4 regions of the Streptomyces sp. NPDC052396 genome follow, and region 3 is predicted to be linked to each of the others. Evidence: riboswitches for the same ligand, from Rfam matches in the RefSeq annotation. Region 3 holds a riboswitch; each other region holds the start of a gene.
The links. A riboswitch is a leader RNA that binds a small molecule or an ion and turns the genes downstream of it on or off. The one in region 3 is predicted to bind cobalamin.

Region 1: it holds a riboswitch for cobalamin, as region 3 does, so the genes downstream of both, metE (5-methyltetrahydropteroyltriglutamate--homocysteine S-methyltransferase) here and ACIHFE_RS28115 (HoxN/HupN/NixA family nickel/cobalt transporter) in region 3, are expected to answer to the same signal.
Region 2: it holds a riboswitch for cobalamin, as region 3 does, so the genes downstream of both, ACIHFE_RS15965 (HoxN/HupN/NixA family nickel/cobalt transporter) here and ACIHFE_RS28115 (HoxN/HupN/NixA family nickel/cobalt transporter) in region 3, are expected to answer to the same signal.
Region 4: it holds a riboswitch for cobalamin, as region 3 does, so the genes downstream of both, ACIHFE_RS05940 (ribonucleoside-diphosphate reductase subunit alpha) here and ACIHFE_RS28115 (HoxN/HupN/NixA family nickel/cobalt transporter) in region 3, are expected to answer to the same signal.

Annotation. Positions count from the first base shown of each region.
Region 1 covers NZ_JBIUAW010000005.1:435,036-439,228, reverse strand. The annotation lists gene ACIHFE_RS15990 (short-chain fatty acyl-CoA regulator family protein) at 1-106, opposite strand, end outside; gene aceA (isocitrate lyase) at 457-1,737, shown strand; gene ACIHFE_RS15980 (3-hydroxybutyryl-CoA dehydrogenase) at 1,837-2,706, shown strand; cobalamin riboswitch at 2,799-3,024, shown strand; gene metE (5-methyltetrahydropteroyltriglutamate--homocysteine S-methyltransferase) at 3,192-4,193, shown strand, end outside.
Region 2 covers NZ_JBIUAW010000005.1:429,011-433,203, reverse strand. The annotation lists gene ACIHFE_RS15965 (HoxN/HupN/NixA family nickel/cobalt transporter) at 75-1,211, opposite strand; cobalamin riboswitch at 1,245-1,441, opposite strand; gene ACIHFE_RS15960 (DNA-directed RNA polymerase subunit alpha) at 2,071-3,096, opposite strand; gene ACIHFE_RS15955 (hypothetical protein) at 3,316-3,537, shown strand; gene ACIHFE_RS15950 (helix-turn-helix transcriptional regulator) at 3,696-4,193, opposite strand, start outside.
Region 3 covers NZ_JBIUAW010000012.1:183,107-187,299, forward strand. The annotation lists gene ACIHFE_RS28105 (YoaK family protein) at 1-190, shown strand, start outside; gene ACIHFE_RS28110 (hypothetical protein) at 224-394, opposite strand; gene ACIHFE_RS28115 (HoxN/HupN/NixA family nickel/cobalt transporter) at 514-1,635, opposite strand; cobalamin riboswitch at 1,665-1,885, opposite strand; gene ACIHFE_RS28120 (APC family permease) at 2,108-3,607, shown strand; gene ACIHFE_RS28125 (YIP1 family protein) at 3,678-4,193, shown strand, end outside.
Region 4 covers NZ_JBIUAW010000002.1:194,005-198,197, reverse strand. The annotation lists gene ACIHFE_RS05945 (MMPL family transporter) at 1-964, opposite strand, end outside; cobalamin riboswitch at 1,164-1,304, shown strand; gene ACIHFE_RS05940 (ribonucleoside-diphosphate reductase subunit alpha) at 1,460-3,844, shown strand; gene ACIHFE_RS05935 (ribonucleotide-diphosphate reductase subunit beta) at 3,901-4,193, shown strand, end outside.

The DNA.
Region 1 (4,193 bases), on a different contig from region 3:
TGAGGTAGCTCGGGGAGATCGCCAGGACGCGGGCCAACTCGGCCTGGCTCATCCGACGGTCCTCGCGCAGTCGCCGCAGCCGTGTCCCTGCGTAGGTCTTGCTCACCCCGGGCCTCCTCCCGCCACCCGCATCGTAGGTGCGAGCAGGGGCTCATAAGCCTTCGCAGCCTTGGCAATTGCGGCGTCGAAGATTGGCAGAAGTTGGCACGAGGCCACAGTTGATGGCACTCGGTGCCGCTGCGAGAGTCGTGGTGCGGCCCGCCGGAGCCCACGGCGAACGGACCGGTAACCGGGCACGATTCACGCCCTGATGTCGGAGATCCCGGCACATCCGGTCGGTCTTCCGTCCACGTCTCGCATTGCTCGGGCACGAGCGAGGGGCACAGCGGGCCGCATCCCAGAGGCAGGAACGTCGCCTTTCACACCCTTGGCAGAGATGCGAACCGGGAGACGGTCATGACACAGGCACAGACGACGGCGGAGGAGCTCGCGCAGCGGTGGGCCAGTGAGCCGCGCTGGAGGGGCGTGGAGCGCACCTACCGGGCCGAGGAGGTGATCCGGCTCTCCGGCAGCGTCCGCGAGGAGCACACGCTGGCCCGGCGCGGCGCCGAGCGGCTGTGGCGGCAGCTCCAGGAGCGGGACTACGTCCACGCGCTGGGCGCACTCACCGGCGGCCAGGCCGTGCAGCAGGTGAAGGCCGGACTGCAGGCGATCTACCTGTCCGGATGGCAGGTCGCCGCCGACGCCAATCAGGCCGGACACACCTACCCCGACCAGAGCCTGTACCCGGCCAACTCGGTGCCGCAGGTGGTGCGTCGGATCAACAACGCGCTGCTGCGCGCCGACCAGATCGCCACCGCCGAGGGCTCCCGGGACGGCACCGACTGGCTGGCCCCGATCGTCGCCGACGCGGAGGCGGGATTCGGCGGCCCGCTCAACGCCTTCGAGCTGACGAAGGCGATGATCGCGGCGGGTGCGGCGGGTGTTCACTACGAGGACCAGCTGGCCTCGGAGAAGAAGTGCGGTCACCTCGGCGGCAAGGTCCTCGTCCCCACCGCCCAGCACATCCGCACCCTCAACGCGGCCCGTCTCGCCGCGGACATCGCCGGCGTGCCGACCGTCATCGTCGCCCGTACGGACGCGCTTGCCGCGAACCTGCTGACCAGCGACGTCGACGAGCGCGACGCCCGCTTCTGCACCGGCGAGCGCACCGCGGAGGGCTTCTACCGGGTGCACAACGGCATGGCTCCGGTCATCGCCCGCGGGCTCGCCTACGCCCCGTACGCCGACCTGCTGTGGATGGAGACCGGCACCCCGGACCTGGCCCAGGCGCGAGAGTTCGCCGAGGCGATCCACGCCGAGCATCCGGACCAGATGCTGGCCTACAACTGCTCGCCGTCCTTCAACTGGAAGGCCGCGCTGGACGATGACCAGATCGCCAAGTTCCAGCGGGAGTTGGGCGCGATGGGCTACCGCTTCCAGTTCATCACCCTGGCCGGCTTCCACTCCCTCAACCATGGCATGTTCGACCTCGCCCGCGGCTATGCCGAGCACGGCATGACCGCCTATGTGGACCTGCAGGAGCGCGAGTTCGCCGCCCAGCGGCACGGATTCACCGCAGTGAAGCACCAACGCGAGGTCGGTACCGGCTACTTCGACCTGGTCTCCACCGCCGTCAACCCCGCCTCCTCGACCACGGCGCTGACCGGCTCCACCGAGGAAGAACAGTTTCACTAGCCGACCCGTTCGCGGCGGGGCCGGGCCCCGGCCCCGCCGCTCCCACCGAGGAGCCCCCGCATGCCCAACAGCACACTGACCGACCGCGTCCGAGCGGTCATGACCACCGGCATCCAGCGCGTGGGCGTCGTCGGCGGCGGCCGGATGGGCGCCGGCATCGCCGAGGTCTGTGCCCGCGCCGGACTGGACACCGTCGTGTGCGAGGCCGGCACCGCCGCCGCCCGGGCCGCACGCGAGCGGGTCGCCACCTCCCTGGAACGCGCCGTCCACCGCGGCAAGACGGACCGGGCGACCGCCGAAGACGCTCTGGCCCGGCTCGTCTTCACCACCAGCCTCGAAGATCTCGCCGACCGGCACCTGGTCGTCGAAGCCGTCGTGGAGAACCCGGAGGTCAAGACGGAGATCTTCACCGCCCTCAGCAAGATCGTCGAGGACCCGGGGGCCATCCTGGCCACCAACACCTCCTCCATCCCCGTGATGCGCCTGGGTATGGCCACCGGCCGGGCCGACCGGGTCCTCGGGCTGCACTTCTTCAACCCCGTGCCGGTCATGCCCCTGGTGGAGATCGTCACCTCGCTGCACACCAGCACCGAAGCAGCCGCCACGGCAGAGGCATTCGCCCGCGACACGCTCGGCAAGACCGCGATCCGCTCCAAGGACCGGGCCGGCTTTGTGGTCAACTCCCTCCTCATCCCCTACCTGCTGTCGGCCATCCGGATGGCGGAGTCCGGCTTCGCCACCGCCACCGACGTGGACCAGGGCATGGAGCTGGGCTGCGCCCATCCGATGGGACCGCTCAGGCTCGCCGATCTGATCGGCTTGGACACCGTGGCCTCCATCGCCCGGGCGCTGTACGAGGAGTTCAAGGAACCCCTGTACGCCCCGCCGCCGCTGCTGCTGCGGATGGTCGAAGCCGGGCTGCTCGGCCGCAAGACCGGCCGGGGGTTCCACCCCTACGACCGGGGCTGAGGGACCCGGGTGCGGCCAGAGCTGAGGTTTCCGTGTCCCAGGTCACCTTCCGGAATCCGGAACAGCGATACCCGCAAGCACGGCCCGCGTCCTAATCTGGCGGGGCAACAGGTTCGCCCCGTCCGCCAGGCGGGCGCGTCGTAAGAGGGAACCCGGTGGAAATCCGGGACTGCCCCGCAGCGGTGAGTGGGAACGACCGCCGTCATACGCACTGGATCCGTGCCGCGGATCCGGGAAGCGACGGCCAGTAGGTGCCCGCCGGGAGACCGGCGGACGTGCCCGCGAGTCCGAAGACCTGCCCGTTGCCCGTGTGCGCCCATGCGTACGCGGAGATCCCGGTGACCTCGAGGGCGGGTCGGCGCATATATCAGGCGGGCACGAGCGTGTGCGGTGGCACAGGCTGCGTGGTCCGCCCGGTCTGCCATCCTTCGCGCCTTCGCCTCATCCCGGGGTCGTTTTGCCAAGAGCTCGCGAAGGAGAGTCTTGTGACAGCCAAGTCCGCAGCCGCGGCAGTACGCGCCACCGTGTATGGCTACCCCCGCCAGGGCCCGAACCGGGAACTGAAGAAGGCGATCGAGGGCTACTGGAAGGGCCGCGTCAGCGCCGCCGAACTCCACCGGACCGCGTCCGTGCTGCGCAGCACCAGCTGGCAGCAGCTCGCCGAGGCCGGTGTGGACGAGGTGCCGACCGGCGACTTCTCGTACTACGACCATGTGCTGGACACCACCGTGATGGTCGGCGCGATCCCCGACCGCCACCGTGCCGCCGTCGCGGCGGACCCGCTGGACGGCTACTTCGCCATGGCGCGCGGCACCGAGGACCTGCCGCCACTGGAGATGACCAAGTGGTTCGACACCAACTACCACTACCTCGTCCCCGAACTCGGGCCCGGCACGGTCTTCAGCGCCGACTCCGCCAAGCAGGTCGCCGAACTGACGGAAGCGGCCGCACTGGGTCTCTCCGCGCGCCCCGTGCTCGTGGGGCCCGTGACCTATCTGCTGCTCGCCAAGCCCGCACCCGGCGCCCCCGCGGACTTCCAGCCGCTGACCCTGCTGGACCGGCTGCTGCCGGTGTACGCACAGGTGCTCGCCGACCTGCGGGCGGCCGGCGCGGGATGGGTGCAGCTGGACGAACCCGCCCTCGTCCAGGACCGCACCCCCGCCGAGCTGAACGCCGCCGCCCGCGCCTATCGCGACCTCGGTGCGCTCACCGAACGGCCGAAGCTGCTGGTCGCCTCGTACTTCGACCGGCTCGGTGAGGCCCTGCCGGTACTCGCCAAGGCGCCCGTCGAAGGGCTGGCTCTGGACTTCACCGGGCCCGCCGCCGCCAACCTCGACGACCTCGCGGCGGCCGGCGGCCTGCCCGGCAAGCGCCTCGTCGCGGGCGTCGTGGACGGCCGCAATGTGTGGATCAACGACCTGGAGAAGTCGCTGTCCACCCTGGCCACGCTCCTCGGCCTCGCCGACCGGGTGGACGTCTCCGCCTCC
Region 2 (4,193 bases), on a different contig from region 3:
CCCGCGGGGCGAGGGGCCGGACTCGGCCCCCTCGCCCCGCTCCCCACGCGATCGGGAAGATCCGCCGTCGACGCTCACCGACCGTCGGTCCCCGACGCCTTCCACCGGTTCTCGACCTTGGCGACGCGCCAGTAGAGCAGGGCGCAGGCCCACACCGCGACAAACAGGCCCACGATGACAAACCCGACGTTGTTGAGGTCGATGCCGGAGATCCACCCGGTGACGGGATCGTCGAGGCTCAGCTGTTCATGGAGGACACCGATGAGTTCGATGGTGCCGATGAAGAAGGCGACGGCGATGGAGAGTCCGGTGACGGTGAGGTTGTAGTAGACCTTGCGCACCGGGTTGGAGAACGCCCAGTGGTAGGCGAAGTTCATAAAGGTGCCGTCGAGGGTGTCGAAGAGACTCATCCCGGCGGCGAACAGCAGCGGCAGGCACAGAATCGCGTACCAGGGCAGGCCGGCGGCGGCTCCGGAACCGGCCATGACCATCAGCGTGACCTCGGTGGCGGTGTCGAAGCCGATGCCGAAGAGGAGACCGACCGGGTACATCTGTCCGGGCCGGGTGATGGACTTGGTCAGCCGCCCCAGGATCCGGTTGAGGAAACCGCGATTGTCCAGATGCTTCTCGAGTTCCCTTTCGTCGAACTCCCCGGCCCGCATGGCCTTGAAGACCCGGTGGATCCCGCCCAGCGAGACGAGGTTGAGCGCCGCGATGAGGTAGAGGAAGCCACCGGAGACGGAGGTACTGACGATGCCGAGCGTCTGGTGGGTGCTGGAGGTGTCGTTGGTGAGGGTCCCGACCACCCGGGCGCCGGTGGCGATCAGTGCGGCGAGGGCGAGGACGATGCTGGAGTGGCCGAGGGCGAACCAGAACCCGACCGAGATGGGGCGCTTGCCGTCGGCCATCAGCTTGCGGGTCGTGTTGTCGATCGCGGCGATGTGATCGGCGTCGAAGGCATGCCGCATGCCCAGCGTGTACGCGGTCACGCCCAGGCCCAGGCCAAATGCCTGTTTGCCGACGGTGTAGTGGTGCGGGGCGACCATCACCACCAGGATCGCGAAGGCGACGACATGCATGGCGGCGATCACCGCCAGCAGGCCACCGGTGCGTATCCAGTCCTTGCGCTCCCAGCGGATCACCGGCGTCGCCGGGATCGCGACGGCGGCATCGGGAGCCGCCGTCGCGGAGGAGTTCGCGGGCATAGTCATGTCAGGGCAGCCTCTCCAGCACCTCGTGGATGGGTCATCATGCGGTGCCGTGGCCGGTCTCCTGGCTGACGGGTCGAACGCCGCCGCACCTGGCCTTCCAGGACCTGAGTCCCGTGGCTTCCCCGCCACAGGCGGGAGCGGGGGCAGTGCGGCAACTTCCCGATCACAGTGGCGAGGGCCGCTCCGGTTTCGCACCGGTCTTCCCGAACACCACGGCGAGGACACCGTAGAGTTCCCGCCACTTTGGCGACAAGCCTCCGTAGCTCGGCAGGTGTCGCCAGCGCATGAGAAGGCGCAGAGAGGGGGCGTATGCATCCGATTCGCGCCGAGAGCGTGCATCACCGCGCCGTTGACGACCGCACGGTCTGCGCCGTCGACGATATCGGTGACCGTGAACAGGTACCCACGACGGCGCGGGGCTCGGCCTCGCCCTCGCCCGCCGCCTCGCACGAGCCGCGGGCGGCGACATCGAACTGCCGGCACAGCCCAGGGCGCCGCCTTCACCGTCACCCTCCCCAGCGGAGGCCGATAGCCATGCCGCCGCCCGCTCCACAACAAACCCCCAGGTGGTCAGCCTGGGGATAGGCGTCGTGCACCGGATCCGCACCAGAGGTCCGCAGCCAGGCCGGCCTCAGACCGGGCATGTTGCGCGATCAGCTTCTCGACCTGCTGCTTCCCCGCCTGGATTCTGCCGTGCCTTTGCGAGCCGTATTCCGGCACCTCAGTGCAGAGCATCGCGAGGAATTGCCGTGCCAGCGTGGCCGGGAGTCTGCGCGGAGCCTCCGCAGCGAGGGGGCAGGCAAGACGCTGCTGTACGCGGCAGTTCCTCCCCGCCGCACAAATACACGATGGATCTTCCTCAGTACTGCTCGGTTTCCATGAAATCCGTGCTCGCGTGATCGTCCGCGTCGTAGGCAGCGGCAGCGGCAGCGGTCGGGTCGAATCCGGGCGGGCTGTCCTTGAGCGCCAGGTCCATGCCGGCCAGCTTCGCCTTGACCTCGTCGATCGACTTCGCACCGAAGTTGCGGATGTCCAGGAGGTCGGCCTCGGAGCGCGCCAGGAGCTCACCCACCGAGTGGACGCCCTCACGCTTGAGGCAGTTGTAGGAGCGGACCGTGAGCTCCAGCTCCTCGATCGGCAGCGCCAGGTCGGCGGCCAGGGCGGCGTCCGTCGGGGACGGGCCCATGTCGATGCCCTCGGCGTCGATGTTGAGCTCGCGAGCGAGACCGAACAGCTCGACCAGGGTCTTACCGGCGGACGCCATGGCATCGCGCGGGCGCATGGCCTGCTTGGTCTCGACGTCGACGATCAGCTTGTCGAAGTCGGTGCGCTGCTCGACACGGGTCGCCTCGACCTTGTAGGTCACCTTGAGGACCGGCGAGTAGATGGAGTCGACCGGAATACGGCCGATCTCCTGGCCCACCTGCTTGTTCTGGACGGCGGAGACATAGCCGCGACCGCGCTCGACGGTCAGCTCCATCTCCAGCTTGCCCTTGGCGTTCAGGGTCGCCAGCACCAGGTCGGGGTTGTGCACCTCGACACCGGCCGGCGGGGCGATGTCAGCGGCGGTGACCAGACCCGGGCCCTGCTTGCGCAGGTACATCACGACCGGCTCGTCGTGCTCCGAGGAGACGACCAGCTGCTTGATGTTCAGGATGAGGTCGGTGACGTCCTCCTTGACGCCCGGCACGGTGGTGAGCTCGTGCAGGACACCGTCGATGCGGATGGACGTGACCGCCGCACCCGGGATCGAGGAGAGGAGCGTACGGCGCAGGGAGTTGCCGAGGGTGTAACCGAAGCCCGGCTCCAGCGGCTCGATCACAAACCGGGACCGGAACTCGTCCACGACCTCTTCGGTCAGGGACGGACGCTGAGCAATCAGCACGAGGTATTGCCTCCAGTGTTTGGCGCCCGCTATATGACGCCGTAGACACCACGAAGAGTACGGGTGGTTCGGCCTCCAACGAGGCCGAACCGCCCGTATCCCGCCCGTCTGCCGGCCGGCCGACAGGATCAGCGCCTGCCGGAGCAAAATCCGGCAATCAACCACTCCTGCCCTGAGAGTCAGCCACCAGCGCAGTTCGCAGGGCGCATACTGGGGTCAATGACAAAGCCTGCTGCACCGAAGCGCCATTTGCCCACCAGCCCCTTCAAGGCCCCGGTCACACCGGCTCCCAAGCACTTCGCCGTGGGCGACCAGGTCACACACGACATGTACGGCCTCGGCCGCATAATCGGCATCGAGGACGGAATCGCTGCGCTCGTGGACTTCGGCTCGGCGCAAATGCGAATCCTGAGCCCGTACACCAAGATGACCAAGCTGTAAGGACCGCAGGACCGCTGCGCCCGGTCACGGCACGCCGGGCCCCTTTCGTGCCCCATCCGTGCCCTTCGGAGGCCCAGGTCTGCGACCTGGGCCTTCTTCGTTGTCCAGACCTGTCAGGCCATGCGGGCCACCGAGCCACATCGGCGCCGTAACCGGCCTCACGCCCCGTACAGCGCCGCCGCCTCCGCCGCCGCCCGGGCCAGTTCCTCGCGGACCTCGGGCGGGGCGATCACTTCCACGTCCCGGCCGTAGGCCAGCAGCACCCGCGCCGCGCCGGGCGCGGGGAAGGCGAACTCGACGGTCGCCGGGTCGTCTCCGGTCGGCGGTCCGGTCAGCTGGTGGCCGCGCAGCCGCAGCAGCATGTCCAGGCGGGAGCGGCGCACCCGGGCCGTCACCAGGACGTCCGTCCGCCGCTGTTCGACCTGGCGGCGCAGCACCTCCCATACGTCCGCCAGTTCGGCGCCCGCCCGGCGGCGCACGGGCGCCGGGGTGACGGTCATGGAGACCACCCGGTCCGCGCGGAAGAGCCGGGGCCGGCCCCGGTGGTCGGCGACCAGGTACCAGACGCCCGCCTTGGCGACCAGGCCATAGGGGTCGACGGTGTAGCCGCGCGGCTCGGTGGTGCCGCTGTGGCGGTAGCGCAGCCGCAGCCGCCG
Region 3 (4,193 bases):
CTCGGTCGCCGGCGGCGACAACCCCCGCTTCCGGCGCCGCTTCGGCTCGGTGCTGCTGATGTTCACCGGCGCCCTGGCCGGTGCCTGGCTGCTCAGGGTCCACGGGCTCACCACCTGTCTGGTGGCGGACGCGGCGGCCGTACTGGCCATCCTGGCGGGCTACCTGCTGGCGGCCCGCCGGCGCCGCTGAGGGGCGACGGCCCGCACCCGGCGAGGGCGCGAACTACCGCCGCTCCTCCTCGGAGAGAGCGCTGCGCACCTCCTCACCGGCCTTGTCCAGTTCCTCCGGTGTCTTCTCGCGCAGCGCCTTCTCCTGTTCCGCCCTGGTCATGCCGGTCAGGAAGAACCTGGCGTTGTCGGAGAGCTTCTTGCGCTTGTCCTCGGGCTTGCCCACGGCAGCGTCCTTCCGGGAAGTGGGTCGCTTCCCTTCAGTGGACCGCCGCCGGGGCGGGATCCGCCTGCGGAACTCGGCCATCCGGACGGTCCGCCCCCGGCGGCCCGCGCTCGGCCCGGTCAGCCCTCCGGCGACGCCTCGGCCGTCCGCGCCGCCCAGCGCTGCTCGACCCGTCCGAAGCGCCAGAAGGCCAGGGCGGCGGCCCAGACCACCACAAACAGGCCGACGATGACAAAGCCCACATTGTCCAGGTTGAGCCCGGCGACCCAGCCGGTGAGCCCGTCGTTCAGCCCGAGCTTCTCATGCAGCACGCCGACCAGCTCGATGGTGCCGATCAGGAAGGCGACCGCGATGGACAGGCCGGTGATGGTGAGGTTGTAGTAGACCTTGCGCACCGGGTTGGAGAACGCCCACTGGTAGGCGAAGTTCATAAAGGTCCCGTCGAGCGTGTCGAACAGGCTCATCCCGGCGGCGAACAGCAGCGGCAGGCAGAGGATGGCGTACCAGGGCAGCCCCGCGGCGGCCCCGCTGCCCGCCATCACCATCAGGGTGACCTCGGTGGCGGTGTCAAAGCCCAGCCCGAACAGGAAGCCCAGCGGAAACATCTGGCCCGGGCGGGAGATGGAGCGGGTGAGGCGGCCCAGGATGCGGTTCATAAAGCCCCGGGAGTCCAACTGCTCTTCCAGTTCGGCCTCGTTGAAGCGGCCCTCGCGCATGGTGCGGAAGATGCGCAGGATCCCGGCGAGCGCCACCAGGTTGAGCGCGGCGATCAGGTAGAGGAAGCCGCCGGAGACGGTGGTGCCCACCACACCCAGGGTCTGGTGGGTGGTGGACTCCTCGTTCATCAGGGTCCCGGCCAGATGTGTGCCGCCGGAGACCAGGGCCGCCATCACCACCACCACGGAGGAGTGGCCCAGGGCGAACCAGAAGCCCACCGAGACCGGCCGTTTGCCGTCGGCCATCAGCTTGCGGGTGGTGTTGTCGATGGCGGCTATGTGGTCGGCGTCGAAGGCATGCCGCATGCCCAGGGTGTAGGCGGTGACGCCGAGGCCGATGCCGTAGACCTCGCTGCCCACCTTGTAGTGGTTGGGCACGATCAGCAGGAAGAGCACGCCGAACGCGACGATGTGCAGGGCGGCTATGACGGCCAGCAGACCGGCGGTGCGCACGGTGTCCTGGCGGCGCCAGCGGAAGGAAGTGACCGGCGCGACGCCGGTGGTATCAGTAGGGGGCAGGCTCATCTGCCGTTCACGCTCCAGCACCTCGTGGATCGATTCTGAGATGCCGTGGCCGGTCTCCTGGCTTACGGGTTTTCCCGCGCCCGTCCCAGCCTTCCCGGCAGCCGGCTGCTGCCAGTGGCTCCGTACCCGCCGCAAGGGCGCGCACGGAAGGGGACGGTAACTCCCCGATCACAGTGGCGAGGGCCGCTCCGGACTCCGGACCCAAGGTCCGTCACCGGTCTTCCCGAGCACCACGGCCGCACCACCCTAGCTCCCCCAGGCGGCCATGTGGCCGAGAAGTGGTGATGGTCATGCCTTGACGCGCACCCATCAACCCCGCCAGAGTCTCCCGCACCCCTCGGACGAACTCCCGTGCGCTGTTCGGGCGGAGCCGGGACATCCATGCTGCTCAACCCTGTCCATGTGATGGACGCGTCAGGCGGGCCGGTGCTACGAGTGCGAGTGCAGCAGACCACGAGGAGAGGTTGACTCCATGGCAGACCCAGATACCGGGCCCACCGGGAACCCGGGATTCGTCCGGCGGATCGGCCTGTTCCAGGCCACCGCCATCAACATGGCCCAGATGTGCGGCATCGGCCCCTTCGTCACCATCCCCCTGATGGTCGCCGCCTTCGGCGGTCCGCACGCCGTCATCGGCTTTGTCGCGGGCGCGGTGCTCGCGCTCGCCGACGGGCTGGTCTGGGCCGAGTTGGGCGCCTCACTGCCCGGGGCCGGCGGCAGTTATGTCTATCTGCGGCAGGCCTTCCAGTACCGCACCGGAAAGCTGATGCCCTTCCTGTTCGTCTGGACGGCGATGCTCTACATCCCGCTCGCCATGTCCACCGGAGTCATCGGCTTTGTCCAGTATCTCGCCTATCTCTGGCCGGATATGACGCAGACTCAGGGCGATCTCACCGGCATCGGGCTGATTGTGCTGGTGGTGGCGCTGCTATGGGGCCGGGTGGAACACCATGCCCGGATCAGCGTGCTGCTGTGGTGCGTGATGATCGCCTCGGTGGTGATGGTCATCCTCGCCGCCTTCACCCACTTCAGCCCACACCGTGCCTTCACCTACCCCGCGCATGCCTTTGAGTTGACGACCAATCACTTCTGGATCGGTTTCGCGGCCGGGCTCACCATCGGCATCTATGACTACGGCGGTTACTGGACCACCGCCTATATGGGCGCCGAGATCAAGGACCCGGGGCGGGTGCTGCCGCGCTCCATCATCTACTCGATCGTCGGCATCATGGCCATCTATCTGCTGTTGCAGATCGGCACCCTGGGCGTGGTCGACTGGCAGGACATGCTGGATCCCCACAACAGCGCCTCCTCATCGGTGGCTTCGGCGGTGCTGGAGAAGACCTGGGGCAAGAAGGCGGCGGACGTGGCCACCGTGCTGGTGCTGATCACGGCGGTGGCCTCGATCTTCACCGGGCTGCTGGGCGCCTCCCGGATCCCCTATGACGCGGCGCGGGAGAAGGTCTTCTTCCGCCCCTTCGGCTCGCTGCATCCGCGTCACCGCTTCCCCTGGCTGAGCCTGCTGGCCATGGGGGCGATCGGCATCGTGGGCTTCCTGGTCGGCCGGCACACAGATCTGGCGACCCTGATCCAACTGCTCACCACCGTCGTGGTGTTGGTGCAGGCCCTCGGCCAGGTCGCCGCCGTCACGGTGCTCAGGCGCCGGCAGCCGTCCCTCCGCCGCCCTTACCGGATGTGGCTCTATCCGCTGCCCAGCCTGGTGGCGTTGGCCGGCTGGCTGGTCATCTACGGCTATGCGGACAAGGATTCACCGGGCCGCCATCCCATCGAGTGGTCGCTGGCCTGGGTCGCGGCCGGCTGTGTGGCCTTCCTGCTGTGGGCCCGTTACGAGAAGATCTGGCCCTTCGGGCCGCGCGAGATCAGTGAGGAGTATCTGCCCGACGTCGCAGACCGGGAGCCGGAGAGCGACGCGGACCCGGGCGCCGGACCGGTGGAACCGGCCCCCGCCTAATACTCCGTCTACTGGCTTGTAGTCAAGGGCCATTCGGCTCTCCGGACAGAGCGGTGATAAAACCACAACCATGCCTTTGACCACCGCATCCACCCCCCACGCCACCACCGCCGCCCGGCGCCGATTGCACTGGCACCGGCTGATATTCGGGCTCTGGTACCGACCCGTCGAGGTGCTCGACGAGGCCCGGGACCGGAGCGTCTGGGGGGTGGCCACCTTTCTGAGCCTGGTGTGCGGCGCACTGGGCACGCTGGCCAAGGACTCCTTCTGGGTCCAGTGGGACAACGACCGGGTGCTCGCCCTGGAGGCCATGGCCATTGGCTCCGGGGTGATGCTGCTGGCCAGTGTGCTGCTGGGGGCGGTCACCCACGCCATCGCCCGGCGCCTGGGCGGCAACGGCCGCTTCGGCCCCACCGCCAGCCTGTTCGTCCTGGTCTTCTGGGCCACCGACCTGCCCCGGCTGGCACTGGCCACCGCGCTGCCGGCCGGCTCCCCACCGGTGCGCGCCGCCGCCTGCGCCACGGCGGCCCTGGGCTACGCCCTGGCCGCCCTGCTGATCCGCGGCCAGCACCACCTGCCCACCCAT
Region 4 (4,193 bases), on a different contig from region 3:
CCGAGCAGAGGGCGACCACCGCGCCGCCCAGCGCCAGGGAGCGGGTGAGCGGCAGCGGGAAGACCGTCAGCGCGCCCAGCGCGGCCGCCACCGTGACGGCGGAGAAGGCCACCGCCCGGCCGGCGGTGCGCATGGCCCGGCCGGCGGCGGCCACCGGCCCGGCTCCGCCGGCGAGTTCCTCGGTGAAGCGGCTGACGATCAGCAGGCAGTAGTCGACGGCGAGGCCGAATCCCAGCGCGGTGGCGATATTAAGGACAAACATGGACACCGTCATCAGCTCGCTGAGCGCCCGCAGCAGCGCGGTGGTGGTGAGCACCGCGAAGGCGCCCACCGCCACCGGCAGCAGGGCGGCCACCAGGCTGCCGAAGACCCAGAGCAGCACCAGCAGCACCAGCGGGGCCACGATCAGCTCGGCGATCATGGCGCCCCGGGTGCTGAGCCGTTCCATCTCCGAGTACAGGGCGGACTCCCCGGCCACCGCGATGCGCAATGCGCCGCCGCCCGGCCCGGTCTCCCGGTCGGTCACCGCCTTGCTCGCCGCGCGCACCGCGCGTTCATCGCCGGTGAAGCGCACCGCCACCACGGCGCTGTGCCCGTCGCGGGCGCGCAACTCGGCCGGGTGCCGCGGCCAGTAGCCGCGCACCCAGGCGATATGCGGGTCGGCGGTGAGCCGGGCGGTCAGTTCGCGGCCGGCCCGCTCGGCCTCCGGGGCGTCCAGGGAACCCTTCGCGGTCGCCAACAACAGCAACTGGGGCTGCCCCGCGTGGAAGCGGTCGGCCAGCAGGGCATCGGCCCGGGTGGACTCGGCGCCGGCGGGCGTCCAGCCCCCGGGCGCCAGTCTTTCTCCGACCCCCCGGCCGCCCAGTCCGGCCGCCAGGGCCACCAGGGCGAGCAGCAGGAGGGCGCGCAGAGCGCGCCGGCGAGTACCGTAGACGGTCTTTGCCAGGGAGAAGCGGAGAGCCATCACATGGGCGTCCTTCGCAGGGTCGGACGGGGCCAGGAATTACTCATTCCGTAGATTAATCACAATGCGTCAAGAAGCGAACACAAGCCTCGATCAGGGCGCGTCGATACCGGCCTCCAGAGTGTCCCCAGCACGGCAATCAGGCCCAGCCCTGGGCGCACTATCACGATCCCGGCACTACATGTGGGGGTGCCTTTGCCGCCCGGCACTAGATGTATGCTCGTCTTCGCTGTCGCCGCAGGGGAATCCGGTGGAAATCCGGAACTGTCCCGCAACGGTGTATGTGTGCTCTTTTGACGCACCACCAGTCCGAGGACCTGCCGACAGCACGCCCATGACCGAGCCGTACGGCTTGGCCTGGGCGTGGAATACGTCCGGGCCTCGCGGGTTGGGCCGAGGGACGCGGTGTGGTGCTGCCCTGACGCGCTCAGGGCTGCCCTGACGCGCCCTTGCCGCTCTCCCGCCCGGCCCCCAGCCGAGCGAGGGAGAGCCCCAGTGACCATCGCGCCCGCAGATCCGGTCTCAGTTTCAGCGGAGGCGTCCGGCGGTCCCGGGACCGCGCTGCTGCGCACCCTGACCGAACTGACCGCCGATCTGCCCGCCACGGACCCCGGCAAGGTCGCCGCGGCCGCCCTGCGCGGCCGGCACCCCGGCTCCGACGAGGCCGAGCTGCGCTCGCTGGCCACCGAGGCCGCCGCCGGCCTGATCGCCGAGGAGCCCGAGTACTCCAAGCTGGCCGCCCGGCTGCTCACCCTGGCCATCCGCGAGGAGGCCGCCGGCCAGGGCGCCGTCTCCTTCACCGCCTCGGTCGCGGTCGGCCACCGCGAGGGCCTGATCGGCGACGAGACGGCCGCGTTCGTCACCGCCCACGCCGGGCGCTTGGACGCCCTGGTGGACGCGGCGCTGGGGGATGGCGCCGACGACCGCTTCGGCTACTTCGGCCTGCGCACCCTGCACAGCCGCTACCTGCTGCGCCACCCGATCACCCGCCAGGTGATCGAGACCCCGCAGCACTTCCTGCTGCGGGTGGCCTGCGGCCTGGCCGAGGACCACTCGGAGCGGGCGCTGGCGGACGTGGCCGAGCTCTACCGGCTCACCAGCACGCTCTCCTACCTGCCCTCCTCCCCCACCCTGTTCAACTCCGGCACCCGGCACCCGCAGATGTCCTCCTGCTACCTGCTGGACTCCCCGCTGGACGAGCTGGACTCCATCTACGAGCGCTACCACCAGGTGGCCCGGCTGTCGAAGCACGCCGGCGGCATCGGCCTGTCCTACTCCCGCATCCGCTCCCGCGGTTCGCTGATCCGGGGCACCAACGGCCACTCCAATGGCATCGTGCCCTTCCTGCGCACCCTGGACGCCTCGGTGGCGGCCGTCAACCAGGGCGGCCGGCGCAAGGGCGCGGCCTGCGTCTACCTGGAGACCTGGCACGCGGACATCGAGGAGTTCCTGGAGCTGCGGGACAACACGGGCGAGGAGGCCCGCCGCACCCACAACCTCAACATCGCGCACTGGATCCCGGACGAGTTCATGCGCCGGGTGGAGGCGGACGCCGACTGGTCGCTGTTCTCCCCGGTGGACACCCCGGACCTGGTCGACCTCTACGGCGATGAGTTCGACGCCGCGTACCGCGCCTACGAGGCCGCGGGCAAGGCCGTCAAGACCATCCCGGCCCGGGTGCTCTACGCCCGGATGATGCGCACCCTGGCGCAGACCGGCAACGGCTGGATGACCTTCAAGGACGCCGCCAACCGCACCGCCAACCAGACGGCGGAGCCGGGCAAGGTCGTCCACTCCTCCAACCTCTGCACCGAGATCCTCGAGGTGACGAACGACGGCGAGACGGCCGTCTGCAACCTCGGCTCGGTCAACCTCGCCGCGCACCTGGGTGCCGACGGCGAGATGGACTGGGAGAAGCTGGACCGCACCGTCCGCACGGCCGTGACCTTCCTCGACCGCGTGGTGGACATCAACTTCTACCCGACCGAGCAGGCCGGCAACTCCAACTCCCGCTGGCGGCCGGTGGGTCTGGGCCTGATGGGCCTTCAGGATGTGTTCTTCCGGCTGCGGCTGCCCTTCGACTCCGCCGAGGCCAAGGAGCTGTCCACCCGGATCTCCGAGCGGATCATGCTGGCCGCGTACGAGGCCTCCGCCGACCTCGCCGAGCGGCACGGCGCGCACCCGGCCTGGTCCGCGACCCGCACCGCCCGCGGGGTGCTGCACCCCGACCACTACCCCAACGCGGTGGCCGCCTGGGCGGACCGCTGGGAGGCGCTGCGCACCCGCATCGCCTCGGTGGGCATGCGCAATTCGCTGCTGCTGGCCATCGCCCCGACGGCCACCATCGCCTCCATCGCGGGCGTCTATGAGTGCATCGAGCCGCAGGTGTCCAACCTGTTCAAGCGCGAGACGCTCAGCGGTGAGTTCCTCCAGGTCAACACCTACCTGGTGGAAGACCTCAAGAAGCTGGGCGTATGGGACCGGACCACCCGGGACGCCATGACGGACGCCAATGGCTCCATCCAGGAGATGAACTGGATCCCGCAGGAGGTGCGCGACCTCTACCGCACCGCCTGGGAGATCCCGCAGCGCTCCCTGATCGACATGGCCGCGGCCCGTACCCCGTACCTGGACCAGAGCCAGTCGCTGAACCTGTTCATGGCCTCGCCGACCATCGGCAAGCTCAGCTCGATGTACGCGTACGCCTGGAAGCAGGGCATCAAGACGACGTACTACCTGCGCTCGCGCCCGGCCACCCGGATCGCCCGCGCGGCGTCCGCCTCGGCCGCCGCCACCATCCCCGTCCAGCAGGCCGCGCCCGACGCGGACGCCATCGCCTGCTCCCTTGAGAACCCCGAGTCCTGCGAGGCCTGCCAGTGACCACCGAACGCCAGAAGAACCTGCTCGACCCCGGCTTCGAGCTGACGCTGCGCCCGATGCGGTACCCGGACTTCTACGACCGCTACCGCGACGCGATCAAGAACACCTGGACCGTGGAGGAGGTCGACCTCCACTCGGACGTGGCCGACCTCGCCAAGCTCTCGCCGGGCGAGCAGCACATGATCGGACGGCTGGTGGCCTTCTTCGCCACCGGTGACTCCATCGTGGCCAACAACCTGGTGCTCACCCTCTACAAGCACATCAACTCCCCCGAAGCGCGGCTGTACCTGTCGCGGCAGCTCTTCGAGGAGGCGGTGCACGTCCAGTTCTACTTGACGCTGCTGGACAC